DNA from 2 places in the Kitasatospora sp. NPDC002551 genome. Region 1 is predicted to be linked to the other one. Evidence: riboswitches for the same ligand, from Rfam matches in the RefSeq annotation. Region 1 holds a riboswitch; the other holds the start of a gene.
What was found. Region 1 has a riboswitch for glycine ahead of gcvT (glycine cleavage system aminomethyltransferase GcvT). Riboswitches for the same ligand answer to the same signal wherever they lie in the genome.
Positions count from the first base shown of each region.

Region 2: another riboswitch for glycine. It lies ahead of gcvP (aminomethyl-transferring glycine dehydrogenase); the one in region 1 lies ahead of gcvT (glycine cleavage system aminomethyltransferase GcvT).

Region 1 covers NZ_JBEOWI010000048.1:17,434-24,472, forward strand. Annotated here, with positions in the region: gene glyA (serine hydroxymethyltransferase) at 1-840, opposite strand, end outside; gene gcvH (glycine cleavage system protein GcvH) at 966-1,349, opposite strand; gene gcvT (glycine cleavage system aminomethyltransferase GcvT) at 1,436-2,557, opposite strand; glycine riboswitch at 2,774-2,880, opposite strand; gene ABT093_RS31090 (enhanced serine sensitivity protein SseB) at 3,059-3,862, shown strand; gene ABT093_RS31095 (enhanced serine sensitivity protein SseB) at 4,038-4,985, shown strand; gene ABT093_RS31100 (ABC transporter permease) at 5,475-6,464, shown strand; gene ABT093_RS31105 (ABC transporter substrate-binding protein) at 6,521-7,039, shown strand, end outside.
Region 2 covers NZ_JBEOWI010000005.1:9,773-16,811, forward strand. Annotated here, with positions in the region: gene ABT093_RS06865 (SanA/YdcF family protein) at 52-786, shown strand; gene ABT093_RS06870 (DNA polymerase IV) at 839-2,230, shown strand; gene ABT093_RS06875 (MFS transporter) at 2,373-3,863, opposite strand; gene ABT093_RS06880 (PRC and DUF2382 domain-containing protein) at 4,012-5,229, opposite strand; glycine riboswitch at 5,446-5,550, shown strand; gene gcvP (aminomethyl-transferring glycine dehydrogenase) at 5,792-7,039, shown strand, end outside.

The sequences.
Region 1 (7,039 bases):
CTCCGAGGCGGCGACCTTGAAGGCGACGGCCTTGCCGGCGATGACGTGCTCCAGCGGGCCGCCCTGCTGGCCGGGGAAGACCGCGGAGTTGATCTTCTTGGCGTGCTCGGCCTTGGAGAGGATGACGCCGCCGCGCGGGCCGCCCAGGGTCTTGTGGGTGGTGGTGGTGACCACGTCCGCGAACGGCACCGGGTTGGGGTGCAGGCCCGCGGCGACCAGGCCGGCGAAGTGGGCCATGTCGACCATCAGCAGCGCGCCGACCTCGTCGGCGATCCGGCGGAACGCGGCGAAGTCGAGCTGGCGCGGGTAGGCGGACCAGCCGGCGATGATCAGCTGCGGCCGGTGCTCCTTGGCGAGGCGCTCGACCTCGTCCATGTCGACCTGGCCGCTCTTGTCGTCCACGTGGTACGGCACCACGTTGTAGAGCTTGCCGGAGAAGTTGATCTTCATGCCGTGGGTCAGGTGACCGCCGTGGGCCAGGCTCAGGCCCAGGATGGTGTCGCCCGGCTTGATCAGCGCGAACATCGCGGCGGCGTTGGCCTGCGCGCCGGAGTGCGGCTGGACGTTGGCGTGCTCGGCGCCGAACAGGGCCTTGATCCGGTCGATGGCGATCTGCTCGACCACGTCGACGTGCTCGCAGCCGCCGTAGTAGCGGCGGCCGGGGTAGCCCTCGGCGTACTTGTTGGTCAGCACCGAGCCCTGGGCCTCCATGACCGCCACCGGGGCGAAGTTCTCGGAGGCGATCATCTCCAGGGTGGTCTGCTGGCGGTGCAGCTCGGCGTCGACCGCGGCGGCGATCTCCGGGTCGAGGGCGTGCAGGGACTGGTTCAGAACCGTCATGGTGGAGTCTTCCCGGGAGGAGAGTCAGGAGGGGCCGCGCCCCGCGCGTCGCCGGAAGGGTGGCGGCGGGCGACGGGTGGGACGGCGCGGGGCGGCCGCGGTGCGGCGGCCGCCCCGGCGGTGGCTCAGGCCGAGGGGTTGGTGAGCGCGGTGTACTCGTCGGCGGTCAGCACGGCGCCGGTCGCCTCGACGCGGACCTTGAACAGCCAGCCACCCTCGAACGGCTCGCTGTTGACCAGGCCGTTGTCGTTCTTGACGTCCTCGTTGACCTCGGTGACCTCACCGGTCACCGGCGAGAACAGGTCGCTGACCGACTTGGTCGACTCCAGCTCGCCACAGGTCTCGCCGGCCGTCACGGTGGAGCCGACCTCGGGGAGCTCCACGTAGACGATGTCACCGAGGGCGTCGGCGGCGTGCTGGGTGATGCCGATCGTGGACACACCGTCGGCGTCGGCGGCGGTCAGCCACTCGTGCTCCTCGGTGTACTGCAGGTGCTGGGGGTTGCTCATGGCGTCATTCTCCAGGATGGGAAGCGGGTACGACGAAGCGGCCCGGCGCGCGGACGTTCCTCGCGGGGAAACAGGTGGGGGGAGGGTCAGCGGGCGCGCTTGTAGAACGGCAGCGCCACGACCTGGACCGGCTCGTGCTTGCCGCGCACGTCCACCGCGACGGTGGTGCCCGGGGTGGCGTGGGCCGCGTCCACGTAGGCCATCGCGATCGGCTTCTCCAGGGTGGGGGAGGGCGAGCCGGAGGTGATCCGGCCGATCGGCTCACCGTCGGTGGAGACCACGGTGTACTCGGCGCGCGGCACGCGCTTGCCCTCGGAGACCAGGCCGACCAGCACCCGCGGCGGGTTGGCCTCGGCCTCGGCGGCGGCCCGCTCCAGGGCCTTGCGGCCGACGAAGGCGCCGTCGTTGGTGGTCTTGTCGAAGCGGACGACCCGGCCGAGGCCCGCGTCGAACGGGGTCAGGTCGGTGGACAGCTCGTGGCCGTACAGCGGCATGCCGGCCTCCAGGCGCAGCGTGTCGCGGCAGGACAGGCCGCAGGGGATGAGGCCGCGGTCGGCGCCGGCCTCGGTGAGCGCCTGCCAGATCTGCTCGGCGTCGCCCGGGTTGCAGAAGATCTCGAAGCCGTCCTCGCCGGTGTAGCCGGTGCGGGCGAGCAGCACGTCGCGGCCGGCCACCTGGGCCGGGAGGATCGCGTAGTACTTCAGGCCGGGCAGGTCGGCCTCGGTGGTGCCGGCCAGGATCTCGGTGGACTCCGGGCCCTGGACGGCGATCAGCGCGTAGGCGTCGCGGTCGTCGGAGACGACGGCGTTGTAGCCCTTGGCGCGGGCGATCAGCTCGTCCAGCACCAGCTGGGCGTTGGAGGCGTTGGCGACGACCAGGAAGGCGTCCTCGCGCAGGCGGTAGACGATCAGGTCGTCCAGGATGCCGCCGTCCTCGGCGCAGATCATGGTGTAGCGGGCGCGCAGCACGCCGAGCGCGGAGACGAAGCCGACCAGGGCGTGGTCCAGCATCTCGCCGGCCTGCGGGCCGGCGACGGTGATCTCGCCCATGTGGGAGAGGTCGAACAGACCCGCCTTGGTGCGGACGGCGAGGTGCTCCTCGCGCTCGCTGCCGTAGCGCAGCGGCATGTCCCAGCCGGCGAAGTCGGTCATGGTGGCGCCGAGGGCGCGGTGCAGCGCGTCGAGCGCGGTGAGGCGGAGGGACGACATGGCCAGGAACTCCTCGGTCGGGGCACTCAGGGGTGCGCGCGCCGGGACCGGCCCTGCTCGGGGCGGCGGACCCTGCACGCGGGCATGCGGCGGCTGGGTCTCCCCATCTGTCGTCGAACCTGAGAGCTTCACCGTCCACTGCCCTGTAGGAACAGCATGGCGGCTTGCACCGTGGGTGGGCGGACGGCAGGGCCGTGCACCGCTTTCCAGATGTGCCTAACCCGTGCGGTAGGGGTGCCTGAGAGATTCCGGGGAGGACTTGCTCCTTCGGCGCCGGCTGTGCCGCCTGACGGTGGCACTCCGGACTCTCCCGCGCGGGTTCGAGCGGCCGGTATGGAGTTGGAGGGGCCTGGGTGGATGCCACCGCAGACGCGCACATCATGGCACGTCCACGGGAATGAGGGGAGAGGGGCCTCCGTCACGTTCGGTCCGCCGGGCCGGGAGGGGGCGCCGAAACGCTAGGCTGCGGGCATCGGCGAGCAGAGGGCGGTACGGCGGCGCATGGGGTACCCGGTGGAGCAGCAGGGGTGGGGCGGGGCGGACGCGGCGCCGCCGGGCGGCGGGTGGCCGGCCAACGAGCTGGAGCAGGTGCTCGCCGCCGCGCTCGGCGACCCGGGCGCGACCCCCCGGGTGATCGAGGTGCTGGCGCGCAGCCAGGTGTGGATCCCGCTGCCGTCCGGCGGCGACCCGCAGGGGCAGTCGCTGGACATTCCGACGATCGAACTGGCCGGCGACCCCTATGTCCCGGTGTTCTCCTCGCAGGAGGTGTTCCTCCAGCAGGCGCCGGGGATGCCGTTCGCGGTCGCGCCGGTGTGGGAGTTCGCCCGCGGTCTGCCGCTGGGCGTGGGCATCGCGGTCAACCCGGAGGCGGCGGTGGGCATCCCGGTGCCGCCGGAGGGCGTGGCCGAGCTGCGCCGCGGGCCGCGCGAGGACCGCTGGGACACCGCCCCGGACGCGCCGGACGCTCCCGGCGGCGGCCGGGTGGCGCTGCGCGAGCCGGTGCCGGGGGAGGACCCGGAGGCGTTCCTGGCCGCCTGCCGCGGAGAACTCGCCGCCCTGCCCGGGGTGCTGAGCGCGCGGCGGGCGCTGGCGAGCGTCGAGGGCGAGCCGACCGTGATGCTCGTGGGCGTCCAGCTGGACCCGCGGGCCCCGGCCGACCCGGGCGCGGTGAACGAGGCGCTCGGGCGAGCGCTGGGAACCGCGCCGCTGCCCGGAGGCGTCCACCTCGTACTGCTCGACCTCGCGGACGATCCGGTGGTCGACTGGTTGGTGAACCGGGTCGCGCCCTTCTACGTACGGGGCTGACCCGGCCTCCGGCCGTCCGTCCGGCATCCGCCGGACAGGGTGCGGGCGGGACGGCGGTACGGGCCCTGGCACGTCGGCGTGGCGGCGGTCGGCGGCCTCCCCATAGGGTGCGTGCTGACGGCCGCCGGGCCGCCGGTGACGGACGAGGATCGAAGAAGCGCAGCGAGGTGGGCGCATGAGTGCGGGATCGGTAGCTGGCGGTGCACCGGGGCCCTGGGGCCAGGCGCCCACCGGACGCCCGGATCCGGGCGCGCTGGAGCGCGCGCTGCGCGAGGTGGCGCCGGAGCGCTACGAGGCCTACGAGACGATGCTGCACGCGCTCGCCGAGGGCCGGGTCTGGATGCTGCTCTGGCACGGCACGCCGGGCAGTCCGGACGCCCAGTACGGGAACATGGAGATCAGCGGCCACGGGTACGCGCCGGCGGTCACCTCGCCCGAGCAGCTGGCGGCGTCCGGCTGGGCGCGGGCGCACGAGGTGATCTCCGGCCGGGAGATCGCGGCCTCGCTGTACCGGACCCGGTGGGGGCTCTGGCTGAACCCGCACGCACCGGGCGGCGGGGTGGGCGTGCCCTGGGCGGACCTGCGGCGGGTCGCCGCGGGCCTGGACCGGCTGCCGGCCGGTCCGTTGAAGCTGAGCGAGCCGCAGGTGCCGGCCCAGCAGTTCTTCGCGCTGCTGGAGCGCCAGGCGGTCGAGGTGCGCGCGGTGAAGGCGCTGCGCCGGGCCTGGGTGCGGCCGTCGGTGGGCGAGCCGTACCTGGCCATCGGTCTTGACCTGTACGAGAGTTCGCCGCCCACGGTGGAGGCGGTGCGGGCGCTGATGCAGCGGGCGATCGCGGTGGCGCCGGAGGGGCTCGCGGTCTCGACGGTGGCGATGGCGGACGAGTACGACCCGGTGGCGCTGTGGATGCGGGCCAACGCGCGCCCGTTCTACGACCGGGAGGCGGGCGGCCACGGCCGGCCGTCGACGGGGCCCTACCCGCCGGTGCCCCCGCCGCCGTACGCCTCGCAGCAGGGTCCGGCCCAGGGGCCGGGTTACGGCTACGGCACGCATCCGCCGGCGCAGGGCTGGCCGGGGCAGCAGCCGCCGCCGCAGCAGCCGTGGCCCGGCTACCCCGGGCGCTGACCCGGACGGAAATCGTCGTACAACATCAAAGTCCGATCACCGGAACCGGCTTGACTCCATGTCAGGCCGGTTCCGGCGTCTTTCCGGACGTTCTCCCCGGAGTGGGTGGCAGACATCTTGACATGGCTGTTACAGCTGTGTGAAGAGGGATATGCCGAAGATCCGGGAGGTGCATGCGCACAGATCACAGTTGGGCATCTGTCGGTTGGCAGGGCTGGCGCAAGCCAGTTCGGATGGCAGAGAGTTCTGCAACAGCCCACCGCGCGTGGTTGGCGCCCCACAAAGGCGAACGCGCTGGCGGACCGCATGATCCACGTGACGCCCATCCCGCGTGGCAGCAGTACTGAGCACGTCGTACCGCTGGGAAGCACCCCCGCACCCTGTACCTCCGCACGTCCGCACCCAAGCACGTCCGCACCAGCCGAGCCGCCGATCCCGGCGTCCGGCACCCGTGGGCCGGCCACCGTCGGCGAGGGGACCGAACTGACCATGACCGCACCCATCAAGACCGCCGGCAGCGCACCGGAGGCAGACGCCGCCGCGAGCCCGGCCAAGAAGATCGAGGGCCGCTCGCTCGGCCGGATCGCCTGGACCCGCTTCAAGCGGGACAAGGCCGCCGTCGCCGGCGGCGTCGTGGTGATCCTGCTGATCCTGCTCGCCGTGCTGGCCAAGCCGATCGAATCGGTTTTCGGCCTCGACCCCGACGCCCTCCACCAGGACCTGCTGGACGCCGACCTCGGCGGCCTGCCCCTGGGCGACTGGGGCGGCATGAGCTGGGACCACCCGCTCGGCGTCGACCCTCTGCAGGGCCGTGACCTGCTCACCCGCGTGATCGAGGGCTCCTGGGTCTCCCTGCTGGTCGCCTTCGGCGCGACCGTGCTGTCCAACACCATCGGCACCGTGCTCGGCATCATGGCCGGCTACTACGGCGGCTGGGTGGACACCGTGATCAGCCGGGTGATGGACGTCTTCCTCGCCTTCCCGCTGCTGCTCTTCGCCATCGCGATCTCCACGTCGCTGCAGGGCGGCGCGTTCGGCCTGCACGGCCTGCCGCTGCACATCATGGTGCTGATCTTCGTGATCGGCTTCTTCAACTGGCCCTACATCGGCCGGATCGTGCGCGGACAGACCCTCTCGCTGCGCGAGCGCGAGTTCGTCTACGCGGCCCGCAGCCTGGGCGCCCGGGGGCCGTTCATCCTGTTCAGGGAACTGCTGCCCAACCTGGTCGGTCCGATCCTGGTCTACTCGACCCTGCTGATCCCGACCAACATCCTCTTCGAGGCCGGGCTGAGCTTCCTCGGCGTCGGCATCCAGCCCCCGCAGGCCTCCTGGGGCGGCATGCTCCAGGACGCGATCCGGTACTACCAGGTGGACCCCCAGTACATGGTGGTCCCCGGTCTGGCGATCTTCCTCACCGTGCTCGCCTTCAACCTGCTCGGCGACGGGCTGCGTGACGCCCTCGATCCCAAGAGCAACTGACAAAGCGTCAGGATCCCTCGTACAGCCACAACTTCCTCAAGGGGTTGATCTCACCCATGCGTAGGTCCCGTACCGTCGCGCTGACCGCCATGGCCGCTTCCGCGGTCCTGGTCGTCACCGGCTGCTCGTCGAGCACGAAGAGCGACGACGCCAAGTCCACCGCCACCGGCACCGAGGCCGCCGGCGGCTCCGGGGCCAACGCGGCCACCAAGAACATCGTCAACGCCTCGGACAAGAAGGGCGGGACGGTCACCTTCGAGATGAAGGGCGCCCCGGACTCGCTCGACCCGGGCAACACGTACTACGCCTACATCTACAACTTCTCGCGCCTGTACGGCCGTCCGCTCACCACCTTCCAGCCGGGCGCCGGCGAGGCGGGCAACAAGCTCGTCCCGGACCTCGCCGAGTCGCTCGGCCAGGTCAGCCCGGACGGCCTGACCTGGACGTACAAGCTGCGCAAGGGCCTGAAGTACGACGACGGCACCCCGATCACCTCGAAGGACGTCAAGTACGCCGTCGAGCGCTCCAACTTCGCGCCGGAGGTCAACTCCAACGGCCCGACGTACTTCAAGGAG
Region 2 (7,039 bases), on a different contig from region 1:
TCCGGGCCCGCGGCGTCGTCGTGCCCGGTGACCACGACGAGGGAGGGGCACGTGCGGTTCGGTTCCGGGATCCCGGGTCTGCTGGCGCGCCGGGCGGTGCGGCTCGGCCTGCGGCTGCGCCGGCGGTCGGCGCAGCGGCGGCTGTTCCAGCTGGTGACGGCCGCCTGCGCGGTGGCGCTCGCGCCGAGCGCCTGGCTGTGGCTGGCGGCGGGGGACCGGGTGGGGACGGTGGAGAGCGCGCCCTCGGCGCCGGTGGCGGTGGTGTTCGGCGCCGGGCTGTTCGACGGCAGGCCCTCGCCGTACCTGGCGCACCGGCTGGACGCGGCGGTGGAGCTGTACGGGCGGGGCAAGGTCCAGGCGATCCTGGTGACCGGTGACAACGGCCGGGTGGGCTACGACGAGACCGACGCGATGCGCGGGTACCTGATCGAGCACGGGGTGCCGGAGGTGCGGGTGGTCGGCGACTACGCGGGGTTCGACACCTGGGACTCCTGCACCCGGGCGCACCGGATCTTCGGGGTGGACCGGGCGGTGCTGGTGAGCCAGGACTTCCACGTCCGCCGGGCGCTGGCGCTCTGCGAGGCGGCGGGCATCGAGTCCTACGCGGTGGGTGTGCCGGAGGAGCGGGACGTCACCTGGCTGTACGGCGGGTTCCGGGAGATCCCGGGGGCCGGGAAGGCCGCGCTGAACGCCTGGCTGCGGCCGGACCCGCTGTTCCTGGGCCCGCGCGAGGCGGGCATACCGCAGGCGCTGGCGGACGCGGGCCGGGTCCGGGCCGCGCACTGAGGCGACGGCCGGGTTCGGCGGCGTTGTCGGAGCCGTACGGCATGATCGGCAGGTGCGGTCACTGCCGAGCATCATCCACCTCGACATGGACGCCTTCTTCGCCTCGGTGGAGCAGGCGGCCAAGCCGAGCCTGCGCGGCAAGCCGGTGATCGTCGGCGGGCTGGGCGGGCGCGGGGTGGTCTCGACGGCCTCCTACGAGGCCCGGCGGTTCGGGGTGCACTCGGCGATGCCGATGGCCCAGGCGCGCCGGCTCTGTCCGAACGCGGCCTTCCTGGCCGGCCGCTTCGAGGCGTACCGGCAGGTGAGCGAGCTGGTGATGGCGCTGTTGCGGGAGCTGTCGCCGCTGGTGCAGCCGCTGAGCCTGGACGAGGCCTTCGTCGACCTGGAGGCCGGCCCCTACGGTCCGGTGCTGGCCGAGGCCGAGCACGGCACGGGGGAGCGGCTGGTGCTGGCCCTGGCGGAGGACCTCCGGGCGGACATCGAGCGGCGCACCGGGCTGACCGCCTCGGTCGGACTGGCCGGGTCCAAGCTGATGGCCAAGATCGCCTCCGAGCAGGCGAAGCCGGACGGGCTGGTGCTGATCGAGCCGGGGCAGGAGCGGGCGGTGCTCGGGCCGATGCCGGTGCGGGCGCTGCCGGGGGTCGGGCCGGCCACCGAGCAGGTGCTGCGCCGGGCGGGGCTGAACACGGTGGCCGAGCTCGCGGAGGCGGGCGAGGCGGAGCTGGTGCAGCTGCTGGGCAAGGCGCACGGGGCGGGCGTGTTCCAGATGTCGACCGGACTGGACGACCGGCCGGTGGTGGCGGACCAGGACGCCAAGTCGGTCTCGGTGGAGGACACCTTCGAGGTGGACCTGGCGGACCGGGACCGGGTGCTGCGGGAGGTGGAGACGCTCGCGCTGCGCTGCGTGCGGCGGCTGCGCGGTGCCGGGCGCTCGGGGCGGACGGTGGTGCTGAAGGTGCGGCGCTTCGACTTCTCGACGCTGACCCGCTCGGAGACGCTGCGCGGTCCGACGGACGACGAGACGGTGATCGTCGAGACGGCCCGGCGGCTGGCCGCGCAGGTGGACATCACCGGCGGGGTGCGGTTGCTGGGCGTCGGGGTGGCGCAGCTGGCCGACTACACCCAGGAGGACCTGTTCGCGCAGGCGGTCCGGGAGGAGGCGCAGGCCGCGGCCGAGGCGGTCGGCGCCGAGGAGGAGCCGGAGGCGGCCGGGGAGGAGGCCGTGGTGGTGCGGCGCTGGCTGCCCGGGCAGGACGTGCGCCACGCGGAGCTGGGGCCGGGGTGGGTGCAGGGCAGCGGGGTGGGGCGGGTGACGGTGCGCTTCGAGACGCCGTGGAGCGGGCCGGGGCGGGTGCGGACCTTCGCGATCGAGGATCCGGAGCTGGAGCCGGCCAGGCCGCTGCCGCTGCGCGAGGGGTGGCCCACGGGGGAGGACGAGGAGTAGGCGGGGACGCGAAGCGGCCCCACCCGGCGGGGAGCCGGGTGGGGCCGCGTGCGGTTCCGGGCCTCGGACGGTCGCGATGCCCTCGGTGACCGTCCGGGTCCGGTCCCCGCGCCCTGTCCCTGGGCGCGGGTCGGACGCCTCGTCAGGCGTCGGTCTTCACCGGCTTGCGGCCGGAGGTCTGGTCCGCGGTCCGGTTGCCGGTGGTCACGCTGGTGACCGGCTTGACGGTGCGGATGAGGAACGGGACGGCGCCGGCCACGACGCAGACCACGGCGGCGGCCCAGAACGCGTGCTCGTAGGCGTCCAGGGTGGGCAGCGAGACCGGGATCGGCAGCTTCATGGTGTCGCCGGTGAGGATGGCGGCCATGACGGCGGTGCCGATCGCGCCGCCGACGGTGCGCAGCACGGCGTTCATGCCGTTGGCGATGCCGCTCTGCTCGGCCGGGACGGCGCCGTTGATGTAGGCGGGCATCGCCGAGAAGGCGAGGCCGATGCCGAGGCCGAAGATCGCCGAGGCGAGGTAGATGTCGCCCTCGTGGCTGTGCCGCAGGGCCAGGTAGCCCATCGAGACGGCGCCGAGGACACCGCCGAGGACCAGCGGCAGGCGCGGGCCGCGGCGGGCGATCAGCAGGGCGCCGACCGGGGCGGCGACCATCGAGCCCAGGGCGGAGGGCAGCAGCATCACGCCGGCGTGCAGCACGGTGGCGGTGAAGCCGTAGTGGGCGAGCTTCTCCGGGGTCTGGGCGAAGTTGCTGATGACCATGAACGAGCCGTACATGCCGAAGCCGATCAGCAGGCCGGCCAGGTTGGTGAAGGCGACGGCCGGACGGGACATCATCGTCATGTCGACCAGCGGGTGCGCGACCTTGACCTCGATGACGCCCCAGATCAGGGCGACCACGGCGGCGACGGCGAACAGGCCGAGCGTCTTGGTGGAGGTCCAGCCCCAGTGGTTGCCCTGGCTGACCGCGACCAGCAGGGCGGAGAGCCAGCCGGCGAGGGTGATCGCGCCGAGCGGGTCGGCGCCGCCGTCCTTGTCGGTGACCGGGTCGGTGGGCACCCGCAGGGCGACCAGGGCGACCGCGATCAGGCCGAAGACCAGGCCCATCCAGAAGATGGACTTGTAGCTCCAGTGCTCCAGCAGCAGGCCGGTGGCGACCAGGCCGAGGCCGCTGCCGACGCCCATGGAGGCGCTGATGGCGGCGACGCCGCCGGTCACCTTCTGCTTGGGCAGCTCGTCGCGGACGATGCTGATGGCGAGCGGCAGCACGCCACCGCCGGCGCCCTGGAGCACGCGGGCGACGACCAGCCAGGTGAAGGAGTGGGTGGAGACCGCGAGGGCGGAGCCCGCGACGAGGCCGCCGAGCGAGATGAGCAGCATCGGCTTGCGGCCGCGCAGGTCGCCGAAGCGGCCCAGCAGGGGGGTCAGCACGGCGGCGGACAGCAGGTTGGCCGTCATCAGCCAGGTGATGCTGGAGCCGGAGACGTTCAGTTCCCTGGCGAGCGAGGGCAGGATCGGGACGACCGCGGTCTGCACCACGCTGAACGACAGCATCGCCAGGATGAGGGCCGGCAGGACCCGGGCGCTGCTCTGCTTCTCGGCCGCGGTGGTGGGCTGTGGTGCCTCACTCACGGTTGCTTCCTCCCGTACATAGTGAATGAACTGAAGTAACCATGCAGGGAGATACTTCAGAGTGTCAAATATTCATTGGTTAAGCCTTGGCAAAGACGAAGGACCCCGGCCGGAGAGTGGCCGGGGTCCTTCGTGGGGGCGGGTGGGGTCAGGCGAGCGGCCGGGCCGGTACCGGGCGGGCGGGCGGCGCGGCGGGCGGAGGCGAGGCCGGGGCGGCCGGGGAGGTCCTGGTGGTCGTGGCGTTGTCGTGGACCTCGACCTGCTCGCGCCGCAGCTCCTCGCGGATCACCTCCTCGGTGGTGTACCGCTCGACCACCAGGCGGACCCGTTCGACCGGCGCCAGGTACTTGCGGACCACCGGGCGCTCCTCGCGCAGGGTGACCTCCTCCACGGCCTCGGCGATCTCCTTCTCGTCCAGCAGGGCCCGCTCGGCCTCGCCGACCGGCACCCGCTCGACCCGGACCCGCTCGCGGACCACCGGGACCCGGCGCTCCACCTGCTCGCTGGTCACGTACTTGCGCAGCCTGGCGGTGCCGACCACGTGCCACTCGGTGGTGATGTCCAGGCGCTCCTCGCGGCTGGTGATCTCCACCCGGCCGACCGGGGAGGCGGCGGCCGGGTCGGTCTCCGGCCGGGTGGTGCGCGGCGGCGACGGCGGCTGCGGTTCGACGGCAGGCTGCGGCGCGGCGGGTGCCGCGCCGACGGGTGCGGGCGCGGGCGTGGGGGCGGTCGCCGGGGCCGGGCCGGCGGGTGCGGAGGTGGTCGGGGCGGGGGTGACGGGGGTTCGCACGGGGGTCTCCGGGGTGGGGTCTGCCGGTTTGCCGAGGTCGGCCGACCGGTGGAAGGTGAGCTGCTTGGCCGGGCGCGCCGCGTTGGTGCCGTGGGCGGAGCCCGTCCCGTTGGTGGTGGCCGTCCCGTTCGGGGCGGGTGGAGCCGCGGCGGCGGTGCCGGAGTCCGTGGTCCTGCCCGCGGCGGTGCCCGCGGTGGTGCCGAAGTCGAGGTCGGCCGGCTCCGTCCCCGAGTCCTCGCCGGCCGCCGACGGCCGCCCGTCCGCCGGGGTGTCCAGCCCGTAGTAGCGGTAGAGCTGGAGTTCCTGGGCGGGCGACAGGTGCTGGCCGACGCCGAAGTCCGGTGACTCCTTCACCAGGGACTTGTCGTACGGCACCCGCAGCTCGTCGCCGGAGAACTCGCTCGTGGTCAGCGGGACGAACGCGTCGCGGCCGAAGATGCCGGTCCGGACGGCGGCCCACTCGGGCCGGCCGGTGGCGTCGTCGAGGTACACCTCGTCGATGGTGCCGATCTTGTCCCCGTTGCGGTCGACCGCTTTGTGGCCGATGAGGTCCCGGGGGTCGATGTCGGTCTGCACTCTTTTCCTCCAGTGCGCGGTGAGCTCGCGGAACGCCCGCAGGACAGCGGCACTTCACACCAAAAGCCATGAACCGGACGCGCGCGAGCGGGGTGCGTCCGGACGGGCCGGGGGCTGCGCCGACCGGGTCACCGGCGCGGTCAGCGGCAAAGTCGTCGAAGGACCTGACGCACCCGTGATGGCGGTGCCTCCCGCTGGTACCCTGGGCGCGACCGCCGAGCCCGCTCGGGAGAGTCCCCGACAGCGGGAAACCACTGGTCGGGGCGCCGAAGGAGCAACTCCTCCCCGGAATCTCTCAGGCATCCGTACCGTGCGGGATAGGTCACTCTGGAAAGCAGGGCAGGATCGCGGGCGAGGGAGCCGGCGGACCCCACCCTCACCGACGGTGCAAGCCGGCGGGGCGTCCCACGGCGCTCCGTGCGGGCGAAGCTCTCAGGTCCCGATGACAGAGGGGGAGGCCTGTCGGGTTCGTCCGACCGGGCCGCGCCGCTGTTGTCCGCAGCGGGTGTGGCGCCCGGCGTACGCACCCCCGCCGGTCCGTGACCAGGAGGCCTCGACCACCATGAACGCCCAGCCGAACTCGGGACGCCCCACCACCCCCGCGACCCTCACCGAGCTCGAACAGGCCAGCCCCTTCGAGAACCGCCACATCGGCCCCGACGCCGCCGCGCAGGAGAAGATGCTGGCCCAGGTCGGCTACGGCTCGCTGGACGAGCTGGCCACCGCCGCCGTCCCCGAGGCGATCCGCTCGATCACGGCCCTCGACCTGCCCGCCGGGCGCAGCGAGGCCGAGGTCCTCGCCGAGCTGCGCGAGCTGGCCGGCCGCAACACCGTGCTCACGTCGATGATCGGCCTGGGCTACTACGGCACCTTCACCCCGCCGGTGATCCTGCGCAACGTCATGGAGAACCCGGCCTGGTACACCGCGTACACCCCGTACCAGCCGGAGATCTCGCAGGGCCGCCTGGAGGCGCTGCTCAACTTCCAGACCCTGGTCTCCGACCTGACCGGCCTGCCCACCTCCGGCTCCTCGCTGCTGGACGAGGGCACCGCGGCCGCCGAGGCGATGGCCCTGGCCCGCCGCGTGACCAAGGTCAAGGGCGGCGTCTTCCTGGTCGACGCCGAGACCCTGCCGCAGACCGTCGCGGTGATCAACACCCGGGCCGTGCCCACCGGCGTCGAGGTGGTCGTCGCCGACCTGTCCGAGGGCATCCCGGCCGAGATCGTCGAGCGCGGCGTGTTCGGCGTGCTGCTCCAGTACCCCGGCGCCACCGGCGTGGTCCGCGACCTCACCCCGGTGATCGAGCAGGCCCACGGCCTGGGCGCGATCGTCGCCGTCGCCGCCGACCTGCTCGCGCTCACCCTGCTGAAGTCCCCGGGGGAGCTCGGCGCCGACATCGCCTGCGGCACCTCCCAGCGCTTCGGCGTGCCGATGGGCTTCGGTGGCCCGCACGCCGGCTACCTGGCCGTGCGCGCCGAGTACGCGCGCTCGCTGCCCGGGCGTCTGGTCGGCGTCTCCGTCGACGCCGACGGCAACCGCGCCTACCGCCTGGCCCTGCAGACCCGCGAGCAGCACATCCGCCGCGAGAAGGCCACCAGCAACATCTGCACCGCCCAGGTGCTGCTCGCCGTGATGGCCTCGATGTACGCCGTCTACCACGGCCCGGACGGCCTGGCCGACATCGCCCGCCGCACCCACCGCTACGCCGCCGCCCTCGCCGAGGGCCTGCGGGCCGGCGGCGTCGAGCTGCTGCACGGCGAGTTCTTCGACACCGTCACCGCGGTCGTCCCGGGCCGCGCCGCCGAGATC